Regions from separate parts of the Bacillus sp. SH7-1 genome, predicted to be linked through region 2. Evidence: a T-box and tRNA genes for the amino acid it is inferred to sense, from the RefSeq annotation. Region 2 holds a T-box; the other holds one or more tRNA genes.

Region 1 (8,585 bases), on a different contig from region 2:
TGCCAAGGTTGGGGTCGCGGGTTCGAATCCCGTCTTCCGCTCCAATTTTCAATATGACATGCCGGGGTGGCGGAACAGGCAGACGCACAGGACTTAAAATCCTGCGGTGGGTGACCACCGTGCGGGTTCGACCCCCGCCCTCGGCACCATATGCGCCCGTAGCTCAATTGGATAGAGCGTTTGACTACGGATCAAGAGGTTAGGGGTTCGACTCCTCTCGGGCGCGCTTTTATTAACGGGAAGTGGCTCAGCTTGGTAGAGCACCTGGTTTGGGACCAGGGGGTCGCAGGTTCAAATCCTGTCTTCCCGATATTCCCAAAAACATGGGGCCTTAGCTCAGCTGGGAGAGCGCCTGCCTTGCACGCAGGAGGTCAGCGGTTCGATCCCGCTAGGCTCCACTTATTTTAATATCATTTATGGCGGTGTAGCTCAGCTGGCTAGAGCGTACGGTTCATACCCGTGAGGTCGGGGGTTCGATCCCCTCCGCCGCTACCATAAAGGACCTTTAGCTCAGCTGGTTAGAGCAGACGGCTCATAACCGTCCGGTCGTAGGTTCGAGTCCTACAAGGTCCACCATTAGACGTTTACATCTCGGAGGTATACCCAAGTTCGGCTGAAGGGATCGGTCTTGAAAACCGACAGGCGGCGAGAGTCGCGCGGGGGTTCGAATCCCTCTACCTCCTCCATTTTTTTCTAAAGTAAATATTTTATCATCGCGGGGTGGAGCAGCACGGTAGCTCGTCGGGCTCATAACCCGAAGGTCGCAGGTTCAAATCCTGTCCCCGCAACCAAATGGTCCCGTGGTGTAGTGGTTAACATGCCTGCCTGTCACGCAGGAGATCGCCGGTTCGACCCCGGTCGGGACCGCCATTTTACATAAAGGCTCGGTAGCTCAGTCGGTAGAGCAGAGGACTGAAAATCCTCGTGTCGGCGGTTCGATTCCGTCCCGAGCCACCATTTTGAAGTCGCAAGCCGACTTAGCTCAATTGGTAGAGCAACTGACTTGTAATCAGTAGGTTGGGGGTTCAAGTCCTCTAGTCGGCACCACTTTCAAAATGAGCCATTAGCTCAGTTGGTAGAGCATCTGACTTTTAATCAGAGGGTCGAAGGTTCGAGTCCTTCATGGCTCACCATTTACAATTTAATGCGGGTGTAGTTTAGTGGTAAAACAAGAGCCTTCCAAGCTCTGGTCGAGAGTTCGATTCTCTTCACCCGCTTTTCAATTATGGGCCTATAGCTCAGCTGGTTAGAGCGCACGCCTGATAAGCGTGAGGTCGATGGTTCGAGTCCATTTAGGCCCACCATAATTGTTCCGCAGTAGCTCAGTGGTAGAGCTATCGGCTGTTAACCGATCGGTCGTAGGTTCGAGTCCTACCTGCGGAGCCATATTTATAGAGAAGTACCCAAGTGGCTCAAGGGGCTCCCCTGCTAAGGGAGTAGATCGCTAACGCGGTGCGAGGGTTCGAATCCCTTCTTCTCTGCCAGTAATTGGCCCGTTGGTCAAGTGGTTAAGACACCGCCCTTTCACGGCGGTAACACGGGTTCGAATCCCGTACGGGTCATACTAAAAGAGATAGCATAATCTGCTATCTCTTTTTTGTTGTGTAAAAGTGGACTTTGAATAGTCTGCTTTTTTTATGGATTTCTGGTGTCTTTTCTTTAATGCTGGGTATTAATCATTGCAATAAATTGTAGAAGATTGATGTATATGCACTTATTTTTGCAACCTTTTTATTCTCTCATTCGACTATATTAGTAAAGGGAGGAAGAAATAAAAATGGACATAGCCTATTTAGTAAAACAAGCAATAAGAGGAAATGATCATGCATTTGAACAACTCATTACTTTTGTTCGCCCAAAATTATATCGAACAGCCTATTCTTATGTAAGAAATGAACAAGATGCACTGGATATATACCAAGAAACAATTTATGAAGCATATCTTTCACTGAAAAAATTAAAAAAGCCGGAGAAATTTCAAAGTTGGATTATCAAAATTCTTGTTTTTAAATCCATTGATTTTGTAAGAAAATCCTCTAGACAATTTGTTGCGAATGATAAAATATTTGCTAATTTATGTACAGAAGAGAGCATGAATACATTAGAACAATCATTGGATTTAACCGAGGCATTTAATTTCTTAGATCCTACTTACAAAACTATTATTTTATTAAGGTATTATCACGATTTATCTATTAAGGAAATTGCTGAGGTTCTTAATTCTCCAGAAGGAACGATAAAATCTCAATTACATCGAGCAAAGCAAGCCTTACGCCCCATTTTAAAGGAGGGATATAGTTATGAATAAAGATGAATTTAATCACCATATCAATGATATTCCTATACCAGAAGACCGGTTAATTCAAAGAGAAAAAACAGCCATGCTTCAAGCTAAGAAAAATCAATATCGTAGGAAAAAAACAATCAAGTATTCTAGTCTTGTTGCTTGTGGAATATGTGTTTCTCTTTTAGGTTTTGGATTCATTTCTCCTGCTATGGCAAAGACATTATCGAGTGTTCCAGTTATAGGCCCCATTTATGCACAATTTAATGATATTGCTTCTGATAAAATTGAAAAGGATGAGCTTGCTACATCCATTGAAAGACAAGATAACCATAGTGGTTTAACGATGAATGTGAAAGAAGCTGTTTACGATGGCGGACGTTTAGTGATCACGGTGGAATACAAAGGAGAAAATACTATTTCCAATAGCAATGAAGAGAAAGCTGGATTTAGTTATGTAACCATTAATGGGAAAGAAGTTAGAGCTGCAATTGGTTCTACTTCACAGAAGTCAAAAGGACGAAACACCATTATCGAGCGGCATGAATTCACTCTGGCTAATTACGGTGAATTTGGTGATAAAATTGATGTTTCAGTCCATGGAGAAGATTTATTTGGAAAAACAGGTACATGGAACGTAGCATTTCCTCTTACAAAAGTTGAAGGTGAGATTCGTAAATTTACTCCTAATATAAAAACATTAACGAAAGATAATCTGTATGCATTAACAGTAGATCAAGTAGCCTTTTCTTCACTTTCAACGAGGATTGATTTGACCTTTGATTATCCAAATGAAATGGAAGTTAATGATAGCTGGCCAGCACTTGATTATACTGTCACTGATGATAAAGGAAAAATCTACGAAGGAGTCAGCTTACAAGTTGGTAGCACGGGACTATACGGACACCATATTGTTTTAGCTCTTCCACCAATGGATAATCCTCCAAAATCCTTAACAATTGAACCTACGTATCTTAGTGGTCTAAATGCTACATTAAAAAATGGAGGTGCTGAAGATTTGAAAACGACTGTGTTGCTACAATAATTGAAGAGCTTTGCTAGGTTTCCATGTCTATTGACTGTTAATAAGTGATGGTATGTTAATTTGACGTGTATGAAAAAAATATCGCTATTCAGCTAAGATAAATTTGTATCCATATAATCCAAAAACGCTATTCTTTTTGTAGAAATATACAGAAAGGATGGCGTTTTTTATACTGTTATCATTGTCGAGTTTTGTCGGTAAGTCGATATGTTGCAAAAATCGCTGATATAATTTGAGTTACGGTCGATATATTTAAAAAATCGCTGATATATTTGGAGTTACGGTCGATATATTCTAAAAATCGCTGATCTAATTTCACTTACCGACAAAAAACATAAGAAAATCCCCTTTCACAATCTAAAGAAAACGCCTCCATTGAAATGGATTCCACACCTATTCCAATAACTTTACACTTTATGTGAAAAAGTTCACAAATAGGTCATAATTTGTGAAGTAATTCACAATGATACGTGCTACAATATGAGTGTAAAGAAGTTAAACAACATTAAATTAGTATTTTAATTAATTACTTAAACAATCATAAAAAATAGATGTGAACAATAGAGAGGGGAAATTACCATGAAAAAAGGTATCAATCGTGTAGTATTAGTAGGAACAGGAGCTGTAGGTTGTAGTTACGCTTACTCAATGATCAACCAAGGTGTAGCTGAAGAATTCGTATTAGTAGATGTTAATGAAGCAAAAGCAGAAGGGGAAGCAATGGACTTAAGCCATGCGGTACCATTCTCTCCATCACCAACAAAAGTTTGGAGCGGTAGCTATGCAGATTGTAAAGATGCAGACTTAGTAGTTATCACTGCTGGATTACCACAAAAGCCAGGTGAAACTCGTTTAGACTTAGTTGAGAAAAATACAAAAATCTTCAAACAAATCGTTCGCGGTATTATGGATAGCGGATTCGATGGAATCTTCTTAATCGCAACTAACCCAGTTGATATTTTAACTTACGTAACTTGGAAAGAATCTGGTCTACCAAAAGAGCGCGTAATCGGTTCTGGTACTACTTTAGACTCTGCTCGTTTCCGTTACATGTTAGGTGACTACTTAGATGTAGATCCACGTAACGTTCATGCTTACATCGTTGGTGAACACGGTGACACTGAACTTCCAGTATGGAGCCACGCTACTATCGGTGTACAAAAACTAGAAACAATCTTAGCTAACAACGAACAGTACAAACAAGAAGACTTAGATAAAATTTTCGAAAACGTACGTGATGCAGCTTACCATATCATCGAGCGTAAAGGTGCAACTTACTACGGAATCGGTATGTCACTACTTCGTGTAACTAAAGCAATCTTAAGCAACGAGAACAGCGTATTAACTGTATCTGCATACCTTGAAGGACAATACGGTGAGAAAGATGCTTTCGTGGGTGTCCCAGCTGTTATTAACCGCGAAGGCGTACGTGAAATTGTAGAACTTGAGTTAAATGAAGATGAAAAAGCGAAATTCGCTCATTCTGTAAAAGTATTAAAAGAAACAATGGCACCAGTACTATAGTAATTGATAAATCATTCAGGGGCGGGACACTGCTTTCTACCTCTGAATTTATATAATTTAATATAAATTCCTTTTCCGGTTTCCCTTGTATATCCCCAATATACCCCTTTTGCTGGATTAGGGTCGTTTATAGAAAAGAGCACTCTACTTTACGTAGAGTGCTCTTTATTATTTTTTAGGTGTTAATCCTAATTTCTTTAAAATATCTACCAGTGTACCGCTTTTTGATTTTTCCACAGGTGTTTGTGATTTAGAAGCATCTGGTCCTTTTTTCAAGAAGTTCTTTTCAACGAAGCGAATATCTTTTTCGTCGACAATACCATCTTTGTTAAGGTCTCCGTCTTTCACAGATAGTCCTTTTTTACCATAGTTGCTAGCGATAATTTCAGCATCTTTTATATCAATTACTTTATCACCATTTACATCACCTGCAAGGTTTTCATCAAGGCGTGCATAATAATATTGGCCAAGCAGCTTACCATCTTTTTCAGTACCTAATTTTGTTGTTAGTTGGCTTGTTAAATGCCCTGGCACTTCTACATATAAGTTGTAGTCGCGTTTATTAACAGGAAGGCCATTTAATTTGAAGTATCCGTATTTATCTAGTGAGCCTTCAAACTTATGACGGTAAGAATCAGTCGCATATACTTTTACACCAAGCTTTGTATAATCGAACTTTTCATCTAAATATCCACGTTCATTTAAGAATGCACCAGGTTTAATATTTCCTTCTACTAGTGAATTTAAGGACATTACTGAGAATGATTGATCTTGAAGGACACGCATTCTATTTGGCTCTGTTTCTCCTGGCTTCCAGTATACAAACACTGGTGACTCTAATTGAGCATTTGCCTCATAAAACTCATCATTTTCTAATTTGAACGTTACATCAATGAATGGGAAATCACCATCTAATCCAGCGAAGTTTTTGTCATCGATAGCACCGCCAACTGTAACAGAGCCTGCCTCTAGTTTCGGTTCATTTACTTTTGCTGTTACCCCTTTTTCAGCAAGGAGTTTTTCAAAAGCAGGATTAAATTTCGCATTTGCAAATTTGAAGTTCTTCTCTAGGAACTTTACGTTAAATTCCCCAGCAACAAATTGTTTTACGTGTTTCGCATTTAGGGTTACAGTAAGTTCATCATTTTTGTATACTTCTTTTTTATCATAACTAGTTTTCGCATATTGAGCTCCTTGTGGGATAAACCAATAGTTATTTACACCATTTGGATAGTCAGGACCTGCAGTTGCATAATCGAAAATATATACGCCTGTGTTCATTGGACCTTCCACTTTAAAGGATTCAGGAGTAATGCCAACTTTAAAGTCACCATTTGCATTAATAGGTAAAAACTTATGCAAGTATGGAGAATAGTCATAATACATAACGCCATTCGCTTCTTGCGTAATGTTTAATCCTTTTCCTTTTAAGTAGTCAACGTTTGAATCGTACACATTTCCTTTAATCCATAGTGCCTTTTTGCCATCTTCCACTGTATAATTCTCTTCATTTAATTCATAAATACCAGGTTTTAATCCAGTTAATTTCACTTCAGGTGGTGTATTATCAATTACGACATAATCACCTTTCACACGTGCTTTCCCGGCTTTATCATAGCCAACAAACTCAATTGTGTAGTCTCCTTCTGGTAAGTTGATTTTCTCATCACCAATTGGTTTCGCAGGATCATTTGTGAAAGGATACACTCTGCCGTTAAAGAATGAATCTAAGTAGTAATATACATCCGTTTTTAGTCCACTCGTGTTTAACGTTCCAATGAAGCCAAGAGCCTTATTTGTTTTGGAATCTTTCACGATAAGATCTAACGTTTCAAGTTCGCTATTTAATTGGAATGCCCCGTGAACATATGATTCACCGTATGGATTAAATTTCGATGTATCAGTTGAAATTGCTTTTCTTGATAATATCGCATTTTCAATACCAGGCTCTGATACACGAATAGAGAACGGAATTTGATACGTTTCTTCTTTATTTTTCGTATTTGTAATATGAATATATCCTTCATATCGGCCTTGTTTTACACCGGCTGGAACATTAATTTTTGCTTCAATTTCATCTGTTTTGCCAGCATCAAGAGTAATTGTCTCTGGAACAGAAACTTTTACACCGTTTGCGGTAGCATCGTTAATAGCAGAAGATGCTGGTGTGTAAGAAATTTCTGTTTTGAATTCTTTTTTCTCTTGTTTATTATGATTTTTCACTTTTATACTTCGTTTTTGTTCAAGTGCTTCACCGTCTTTTTGATAAAACTTCCCGAATGCAATGGATCCGGTTTCTTCTGGTACTTCAATTACTTCATCATTTACAACTGTTTTTGTTGTATCTAGCACTTTAAAACTTGTTTCCGTATGAACGGCGTTGTACGCATCTACTCGTCCAGCTCCAACTTCATATACAGAATACTTTTCTTTTAAATCATCAGCTGTGTTCATAAGAGACGCCTTTACATCGAATGGAGAGTATTCTGGGTGTTCTTGTAAAATAAGAGCAGCAACGCCCGCGATATGAGGAGAAGCCATAGATGTTCCTTGCATACGCTCATAGGAAACGTCATAGTTTTCGCCTTCTTGTGGATCGTTAATATATTCAGGCACTGTTGAAAGTACAGCAACACCAGGCGCTGTAATATCTGGTTTAATATCATCATTTGATGTAACAGGGCCGCGTGAGCTAAAGTCTGCAAGATGATCGCCTTCTGTTTGAATATAACTAAGTTCGTCAAAGGTAAAGGATGTATTACCTTGTTCGATTTGAGCTTTTAGTTTTTCACCGTCTTCTTTCGTTAGGCGGAATGCTGGAATGTATTTTGTACTTTCGCCAACGTAGAAAGGAATTTCTCCGTCCACATTGTTATAAATAATAACGGCTTTTGCACCAGCTTGTTTCGCATTTGCGATTTTTTCATCAAATGAGAGTGTGCCACGTGCAACGAGAGCGATTTTTCCTTTTACATCTTTTTTACTAAATTCGTCAGGCGTACCGATTCCTACAGATTCAATAGGTAAAGATTGTCCTTTGAAATCTTCTATTTTATCAGTGAAGTTTTTGCCAAATAAAATTAAGTTAGGGAATTGTACCTGTCCAGCACGACCTGATAGTTTTGGTAAGGAAATAGAACTGTCACTTGCCCCGACCGTAATCGCAAATGGAGAAGCACCTGGTGATCCGAGTGTCGCTGGATTTGGACCAGAGTTCCCAGCAGCAACGACTGTAACAACACCGGAAAGCATCGCGTTATTGACAGCGATAGACGTTGGGTCAAGCGGATTGTTGCTATCATCACCTAACGATAAGTTAATAACGTTCATACCGTCAGAAATAGATTTATCGATTGCAGCAATAATACCAGAACTATCTCCGCTTCCGTATGGACCGAGTACACGATAGTTATACAGTTCAATGTCAGGTGCAACACCTTTTACTGCGGAATCTGATGTGTTTTTCTTTTGAGCAGAAACGATACCTGCTACGTGAGTACCGTGGGCTGTGTAGAAGGAAGAACCACGATCATCAAATTCAGGAGCACCAGATTGTTGCCACTCTGTATAGGTTGTTTCCATCGGATCAGCATCGTTACTAATAAAGTCCCAACCTTTTACGGAGTTTGGGTCTATCTTACTAGAATCTTCATCCGGTTTTGCACGATATCCTTTATACACGTCTTTTAAGTCTGGATGATTGTAATCAATACCTGTATCTAATACCCCAAC
Region 2 (8,585 bases):
AAATCGTCCCCATCACTAACGGTACTGTCATTGCCATTGCCACCATTTTTTTATTAAACATAGAACCACTCCCCCTAATAAAGTAGCTCAACCTTTTCCCATTACCACTAGGCAATCATTCTTTACAAAATGGATGGATAAAAATTGAATCTACGTTTAATTCTCTACGAACAATTCTATTACCTTTCCATTTAGGATGAGTGAAATTTTCTCAATATTTATGTGTAACGTGAAAACAATTGTGTAGAAATATATTTGCTAGTGAGCCTATCGAATGTATGGACAAATAAATTCTAATCATACAAAAAGGAAGTTGGAATCATTCCAACTTCCTTTTTTCTTTACTGAGCTGCACTTAATTTAATACGGACTTTTGTCTCACCCACAGATAGTTCATCGTCTTCAGTCGTTAAGTTACCAAATGAAAATTGCTTAACGAGTAAATTTTCTTCCAACAGATCTTTATGATTCGTTAATGTTTGCTTCAACTCTTCCTCTGTATCCAGAATAACATCTACCCTTAAATTAACTGGTAAATTCAACTGTTTACGATATTCTTGAACTGCTCGAATAAATTCACGCGCTACTCCTTCTTGTAACAATTCTTCCGTTACATTTGTATCTAACATAACTGTATATTGTCCGTTAGTTGTATTAGAGAATCCAGATTTTGCAACTTTCTCTACTAATACATCTTCAGTCGTTACAACTACTTCTTCTCCTGATGCAGCTTCGTAAACTGCTCTTTCTGTAGATACAAAGTTTTGTACCTCGTCTTGTGATAATTGCTTTAGCCAACCATTTACTGCATTTACATTCTTACCGAACTTCGGTCCCGCCGTTTTAAAATTCAGCTTTAATTGATAGGATGTATACTTCGTTTCATCTAGTTCAACATGGAACGCCTTCACATTTAACTCATCCATAACGATATCACGATAAGATTCCCAATCCATATCATTTTCATTATGTGCTAGTAATACAAGTTCTGCTAACGGTTGTTTTACTTTTAAAGAATGCTGATTACGGTTACTTCTTCCAAGTTCAACAACTTGTAAAACAGCATCCATTTCCGCTTCTAATTTCGGCTGAAGTAATGTTTCATTTACAACTGGATAATCCTCTAAATGAACGCTACTTCCAGTTAAATTCAAATGAATATCTTCAGCGACAAACGGTGTAAATGGTGCAATTAGTTTACTAATTGTTACAAGCACTTCATGAAGTGTCTCATATGCAGCTGCTTTTTCAGCATTCATACCAGATTCCCAGAAACGATTACGTGATCGTCTTACGTACCAGTTACTTACTTCATCTACAAGCGCCGCAATTTCACGAGCTGCATTCGTAAATTGATAATCATCAAGTGCAGTTCTCACTTTTTTCGTTGTGCTATGCAATCTTGATAATACCCATTCATCCAATTTCGTCCGCTTTACGTCATACGTTTCGTTCGGATTATACTCATCTAAATTTGCATATAAAACGTAGAAGCTATACACATTGACTAATGTATCTACAAATTTAGATTTTGCTTCTAATACTGTTCTTTCAGAAAAACGCTTCGCATTCCACGGAGCACTGTCAACGAGTAAAGCCCATCTTAAAGCATCTGCACCAAACTTCTCTACTAAATCAACTGGATCTAGTGCATTCCCTTTACTTTTAGACATTTTCTGTCCTTCCTCGTCTAGAACATGCCCTAGTGATAACACTCGTTTATACGGTACTTTTCCAGTATATAGTGCTGATACAGCTAATAAACTATAAAACCAGCCGCGTGTTTGATCAATTCCTTCTGCAATTACATCTGCTGGAAACTGTTCTTCAAATAACTCTTTATTTTCAAACGGATAATGATATTGAGCAAATGGCATCGAACCACTATCAAACCAAACATCAATTACTTCTGGTGTACGATTCATTGTACTTCCGCATTTTTCGCAGCAAACTTGCACTTCATCTACATACGGCTTATGCAATTCTAAATCTTCAGGTGTTTCTTTCGTACTTTGCTTTCTTAAATCAGCAATGCTTTTCGGTGCGAATTGATGATCGCATCTTTCACATTCCCATATGTTTAGTGGTGTTCCCCAATATCTATTTCGACTAATATTCCAGTCCACCATATTTTCTAAAAACTTCCCAAATCGTCCATGTTTCATATGATCTGGATACCAAGTAACAGTATCGTTATTTTGTAAAAATGTTTCCTTAATTGCAGTCGTTCGGATTAACCAACTCTCTCCTGCATAATAAAGAAGCGGTGAATCACAGCGCCAACAATGTGGGTAGCTATGTTCATACTTTTCTTTATGGTATAGTAAACCTTCCTTCGCTAAATAACGAACGATATCTACGTCACAATCTTTTACAAATTTACCTTTCAAAAATGGTACTGCTTCTGTATACTCACCTTTCTCATCTACAACATGTAAGAATGACAATCCTTCACTTTGAACGACTCTATAATCGTCTTCCCCATATGCTGGAGCGATATGAACGAGTCCTGTACCACTATCTGCCGTTACAAAATCTGCTCCGATAACGTGGTAACCATTTGTAACTTCTTTCATCGGAAACGGCGCTGTATAAGAAGTATTTAATAATTCTTCTCCTTTATGAACAGATAGTACTTCATAGTTTTCTTTTAATACATCTTGTACACGTTCTTTCGCAACAATGTATACATTACCCTCTTGTTTCGCTTTAACGTATTCCATATTTGGATGTACAGCGAGTGCAACATTTGCTGGAAGTGTCCAAGGTGTTGTCGTCCAACCTAGGAAATATTCATTTTCACTATCTTTCACTTTAAATTTAACTGTTGCACTTAAATCTTTTACTGTTTTATATCCTTGGGCAACCTCATGTGAACTTAGTGAAGTTTGACAGCTTGGGCAGTATGGTGAAACTCTATGCCCTTTATACAATAATCCTTTTTCATGAATCGTCCCTAAAATATGCCATACACTTTCGATATATGGATTCTTTAACGTAACGTATGGATCATCCATATCTACCCAATAACCGATGCTTTCAGTGAATTCACGCCACTGCTTCTCATATGTGAATACACTCTCTTTACACTTCTTAATAAATGGCTCAATGCCATATTCTTCGATTTCATTTTTACCCGAAATACCGAGTTGTTTTTCAACACCCAATTCTACAGGTAAACCGTGTGTATCCCAGCCCGCTTTTCTTAATACTTTATAGCCAACCATCGTTTTATATCTTGCTACTACATCTTTAATTGTTCGTCCAAGTGCATGACCTACATGCGGTAGTCCGTTCGCCGTTGGTGGTCCTTCATAAAACACAAAAGATTGTGCGCCTTCTCGATTCTGAATTGATTGCTCGAAAATGCTTTGCTCGTTCCACTGTTTACGAATACGTGTTTCTCTCCCTACAGCTGACTCTTTTACATCTACTTTCTTCATCTACAATCACTCCTTTGAATATTTTAAAGCACACAAAAAACCCGTCCCTATGAAGTAGGGACGGGTTTAACCGCGATACCACCCTAATTCTATTAGCTCTTCGCTAATAGCACTTAGCAACGTACTATCATACGTGTTCTTTGTAACGGTAGACATCCGTCCGGGCTTACTAACTTTCAGCCTCAGCTCCTCGGAGATGATTTTCAAATAACGTCTGCACACCGGCTTTCAGCAACATACCGGCTCTCTGGGGAACAGTACACTATTTTACTCTTTCTCGTCTTCAGATTTGTATACTTTGTTAAAAGCTATTTTATGCCATCAGGCGATAAATTGTCAACTAATTCAAAATATATTTTTATTTATATCCTTTTTTCCCTATTCTTATACAATTACTTTTCAAATTCTCGCAATGCTGCTAAATTTTCATCATCCTCGATAAGTTCAGCGAAAAATCCCGACTCATCCTCACGAAGTACAATTTCAAGTTCTACCTTCGCCTCTTCCATTCTGTTTAACTGTGCTAAATAACAAGCACGATCATATCTTGCTAACAAATCACTCGCGTCAATTATTAATATTTCATTTGTTATTTTTTCTGCCTGTATCGTTTGGCCATCACCATGATATGAAGATGCTAAAGAAAGAAGAATTGCTGTTTCATTCGGATGATGTATAGAGGCATTTTCTAATACATGAATTGCCTCTTCAAACCTCTCTTGACTTTGATATATTTCTCCTAAAGCAAGAAATGCTCTACTTACAAATGGTGTTTGCTCCGTTAATTGTAAGATAATCTTTTCTGCTTTTCTTTCTTTTCCTGCTTTAAAGAATACTTGTGCCTGCAGAAGAAGAGTATCGTAATCATCTGGTAACTCTCGAACCATTTGCTTCGTTAATTCCGACGCATCCCTTATCATATCCTCTTCCTCACACTCTATGAAAAGATTTACAAGTTGCTTCGCTACATCGTAATCCCATTTATGTTCTAACGATGTTTGCAATACATCTATCGCCTCTTTATTCATCGTCACATTCTCGTAAAATAGTGCAAATCGCAGTGCTGCCATGCTATTTTTCGGATTTAACTGTAACGAAATTTCATATAAATCAATGATTGTAGTAATGATTGAAAATTCCTTCGCACGATTTTTCATACGATAAAGGGCTCTCGTAAATATGGATTTCTTCGGCTGTTCATTTTGTTGACGTTCAATCCATCTTTCTGTAACCGCAGATGCAGCATACATAAACGCCATACTTCTTTCTGCCTTTTTTACTTTTAATATATGAAGAAAATCTCGTATGTTAGACCATTTCTTATGTTGTTCTATCGCTTTTACATATACATCAAATATACGTTCATTATTTACATCTTTTTGTATAACCTTCATTGCAATTTCGATTGCTTTTGCACTTCTATTTTTCACTAATACTTTTGCATAATGATATAGAACTTCTGTATGCTCACCATCTAATTGTAGTGCTTCTTCAATCTGCGCTTGTTCTTTATCTATTTCCTCCATCGCTCCATACACATATGCAATCGCATCTAATCGCCATATTTCAGGTACTTCGTCTGCTAATTGGTCTAGTTCAGTCAGCAACTCTTCCTGAAGATTCATCTCTACTGAAAGCTGTGCCAAATATTCTATATTAATATGCAACGGCTCTTCTTTCATCGCCTGAATCATATGACTTTGTTCTTTAGAACGATTTGCTTCTTTTTCATATATTTCCGCAAGCTGTAAATGTACACCTACGAAATCCCCATCAAGCTCTAAACATGTTTCATACGCTTGTTTTGCTTCTGTCAGTTGCCCTAATACCATAAGTGTTTCACCAATTCGGTAATACGGTAATGCTGTTTCCTTTTGTTCTATCGCCCTTTTATATCTTTTCATCGCTTGGCCGTACTGCCCAATAGATTCATATAAAATACCTATATAACAACCATATTCACTTACTTCATTTCTTTCTTTGTGTAACGTTCTTAAAAATGCTATACCTCGTTGCACAAATACAGTTCCTTTAATTCGATTCACATATTCATCTAACGCGCTTGCTACATTATATTCGCTCTGCTTTATACCATTCTCTAACTTGGACAACGCTACTTTAAACCCTTCTTCACTTCCACCAAGTTCAAGTTCAGCATCCCATAAAACCATTCCCGCATTCATAAGGAAATCTTGGCTCTTTTCAATTTGTTTTTCAATACCGAGAATATATTCTTTTGCTTCCTTATATTGTTCTCTTGCCATATAAACTTGTGTAAGTCCGAAATGAGAATAAACATCCTCATCATTTTCTTCTAAAGCACGTTTATACAATACTTCCGCTTCTTCCAGACTATCATTTTGAAAATGATAGTCACCCAGTTTTACATATAGAGGCGCCTTATCATCACAATTCTCAATGCCTTCTAGTAATATTTCTTTCGTACTTTCTTCATCCTTCAAATCTGATTCGTATATTTCCGAAAGTTTCGTATAAATGTAAGGTGCATTGCTATCCAACTGAATCGCTACTTTAAGCCCTTTTATCGCTAAATGTAACTTCCCTAAATGATGCGCACATCTCGCTCGCTCATACCATACATGTGCCTCATTTTTATACTCTCTTAACAGATCATTAAAAATTTCATACGCTTCTTCATATCTTTCTAAATCTATTAATATTAACCCGTGATTCGTTAAAGTGAATCTTTCAGGACTACGCTCTAAAGCTACTTGAGAAAACTGCAACGCCTTTTCAGACTGATCGATATACATATATGATAAAGCGAGAAAACTCCAAGCAATCGGCTGATCTGCGTCTAATTGTAATGATGAACGAAAACTTGAAATCGCTTCTATATAACTTTCCTGTTCAAAAGCATATCTTCCGTTTATTAAATGATATAAAGCACGATTATTTTTCTTCTCAACACTCGCAAGCATTTGCCCTGCCTTTTCTAATTCTTGAAGGCGAATAAAGCACTGCGCACCATGCAATTTAACAAAGTCCGAGTTCGGAAACTTTTCCATTAACTTATCGATACAATATAAAATAAATTCTTTATCTACTTCCACATCTAAGTGCTTTATCGTATATAACCACGTATTTGGATTATCGCTCGTTTCTTTTAAAAATTGTACTAAGTTACTAATTCCCTCTTTGTCATGTTCATCTAAATGATCCGTAAGAGAAAAAATAGATTTAAAATAACGATTTTCTTCCTCACTTAGAAACGCTAGTTGCTCCTTCTTTTCTTTTGGAACAAACGTGATTGCTAAACAGCCTGTATAACGATATTTTTCTTGTAATTTACTATATTCCACAAGAACTGGTTCTATAAAGTTTGGATCTTGAACATAGAAAGCTTGCAATGTATCATCATATCCAGATAGAACTTGTACGTGTGAAGCATGCTCAATATCTATACTTAATAAAACAGGAATTCCTTCATCAATCAGTCTCTTATAATTCTCTTCATTACCTTTAAAATAACGATATTCATAACCTAATTCTTCTAAATAAGAAACAGTATCTGAAAACTTCGATCCTGTCATATCAAAAATAAACTCTGCTATTTCATCTTGCGTCCGTTTTTCTCCCCATAACTGCAACATCATTTCTAAACTTGTCGGCACACAATAATTATCCTTTTGTACAATTGGAACTATAGGTAAGTGAACCTTTTTTCCATCTGGATTTTTTTCTAAATTATGATATAAAGACTCTTTTAAACTTTTTTCTTCATTTAATAACTGTTGTAAATCTACAAGTTTATTCATTTTGTAAAACGCTTCTGCACGTAAATGTACAAAATAAGCTTTATAAGCATGATAAGGAACCTGGTTATTTATATTATCTATTACCGATAACATATCTTCGTACTTCCCTAAATCTAATAAATATTTTATCTTTTCAAAATGAAAATATGGTACTTGCGGGAACTTTACAATTGCATCATCAATTAGCTGTAATGCACGTTTCTGTTCACCTTTATTCGCATATAACTGTGATAATAAATATGTGGATAGTTCTTCACAATCTTTATGTTGCATGCCGGCTATAAATTGTTCTTCCGCTTTCTCCCATTCACCTGTATGCATATAGACGTAGCCCCATTTATCAAATACAGCACGTGTACTGTACTCCTCTGCTTTTTGCATATAGATTAGCGCTTCTTCATTTCGTTTCATTTCTAACAGGCATCTTACTAAAGTAAAATATGTTTTTGCTAAAAAATCGACATCTATTTCTTCTTTATTGCTCTCTTCTAAAGAGTCTTTTAACAACTGTTCTGCTTCAAGAATTTTCCGCTCATCAATTAACTCATCACAATATAAAGAGAGCGTTCTCATATTTGGGAATTTTTTATAAGCGTAGCGAATGAGGAATGAACTGTATTGGTGCATAAGCCCTTCATCAGTAAGACGTATTAATATATCAAACTCTTTATGTGAAGGAATATTAGCAAGCCAATTCTTCAAATAAAATAAAGTATTCTTTTCTTTTATATATGAAATTTCATTATTTATTTCCTCTAATCCATCTATAAATCTCTTGTCTTTCAAACAAGCATCTAACTGCTTAAAATCTAGCATGTATTCACCTCGAATTTATATTTAAACTGCTACTTGCTTAGATTTTACACATCATATAGTAGGTATTCAACTAAAATCTCCTATAATGGATAGTATTATTTAATATTATTCGAATTTATAACAAAATATAGTAAAAATGATTGTTTTTCTCCATATTTTGTTTAATTAAATGGAATAACGTAACATGAGGATCTTATCTTTTGGAAACTGAAATCCGTACATGAAATTATATCGGCGATAATTCAAATATATCAGCGATTATACGGTGGATATCGACTTACCAACAAAAAATGACAATCCTCAATAAATTGCTATCTTTCAACATTCTATTTCACCAAATGTAATTTTCATATTCGGAGCATATACTAAAGAAGAATGCATTTGAAATGCTTTAAAAAATCGGAGTTCAGCTTCATATTGAGCTAGCGCATCATTATATGTTAATCCTCTAGTCATTAAACGTTCTATAAATTGCTGCTTATCACCTGGATTCCCTGCAATCCCCTCTTCTTTTAATGAGTGATACAACCTTTGTTTATCATTATAA

What was found. A T-box is a leader RNA that pairs with one kind of tRNA and senses whether it is charged. The one in region 2 lies ahead of ileS (isoleucine--tRNA ligase), so its partner is inferred to be a tRNA-Ile.
Region 1: it has a tRNA-Ile gene. The T-box ahead of ileS (isoleucine--tRNA ligase) is inferred to sense a tRNA for this amino acid. The anticodon was not compared.

Annotation. Positions count from the first base shown of each region.
Region 1 covers NZ_QNUD01000030.1:46-8,630, forward strand. The annotation lists tRNA gene DN390_RS21770 (tRNA-Gly) at 1-44, shown strand, start outside; tRNA gene DN390_RS21775 (tRNA-Leu) at 61-149, shown strand; tRNA gene DN390_RS21780 (tRNA-Arg) at 153-226, shown strand; tRNA gene DN390_RS21785 (tRNA-Pro) at 237-310, shown strand; tRNA gene DN390_RS21790 (tRNA-Ala) at 326-398, shown strand; tRNA gene DN390_RS21795 (tRNA-Met) at 419-495, shown strand; tRNA gene DN390_RS21800 (tRNA-Ile) at 500-576, shown strand; tRNA gene DN390_RS21805 (tRNA-Ser) at 594-686, shown strand; tRNA gene DN390_RS21810 (tRNA-Met) at 715-791, shown strand; tRNA gene DN390_RS21815 (tRNA-Asp) at 795-870, shown strand; tRNA gene DN390_RS21820 (tRNA-Phe) at 882-957, shown strand; tRNA gene DN390_RS21825 (tRNA-Thr) at 972-1,047, shown strand; tRNA gene DN390_RS21830 (tRNA-Lys) at 1,058-1,133, shown strand; tRNA gene DN390_RS21835 (tRNA-Gly) at 1,147-1,217, shown strand; tRNA gene DN390_RS21840 (tRNA-Ile) at 1,228-1,304, shown strand; tRNA gene DN390_RS21845 (tRNA-Asn) at 1,312-1,386, shown strand; tRNA gene DN390_RS21850 (tRNA-Ser) at 1,394-1,484, shown strand; tRNA gene DN390_RS21855 (tRNA-Glu) at 1,491-1,562, shown strand; gene DN390_RS21860 (sigma-70 family RNA polymerase sigma factor) at 1,778-2,308, shown strand; gene DN390_RS21865 (DUF4179 domain-containing protein) at 2,301-3,329, shown strand; gene DN390_RS21870 (L-lactate dehydrogenase) at 3,909-4,853, shown strand; gene DN390_RS21875 (S8 family serine peptidase) at 5,022-8,585, opposite strand, start outside.
Region 2 covers NZ_QNUD01000015.1:135,891-144,475, forward strand. The annotation lists gene DN390_RS14515 (M36 family metallopeptidase) at 1-61, opposite strand, end outside; gene ileS (isoleucine--tRNA ligase) at 342-3,443, opposite strand; T-box leader at 3,497-3,736, opposite strand; gene DN390_RS14525 (bacteriocin-processing peptidase family protein) at 3,836-8,038, opposite strand; gene DN390_RS14530 (class I SAM-dependent methyltransferase) at 8,357-8,585, opposite strand, start outside.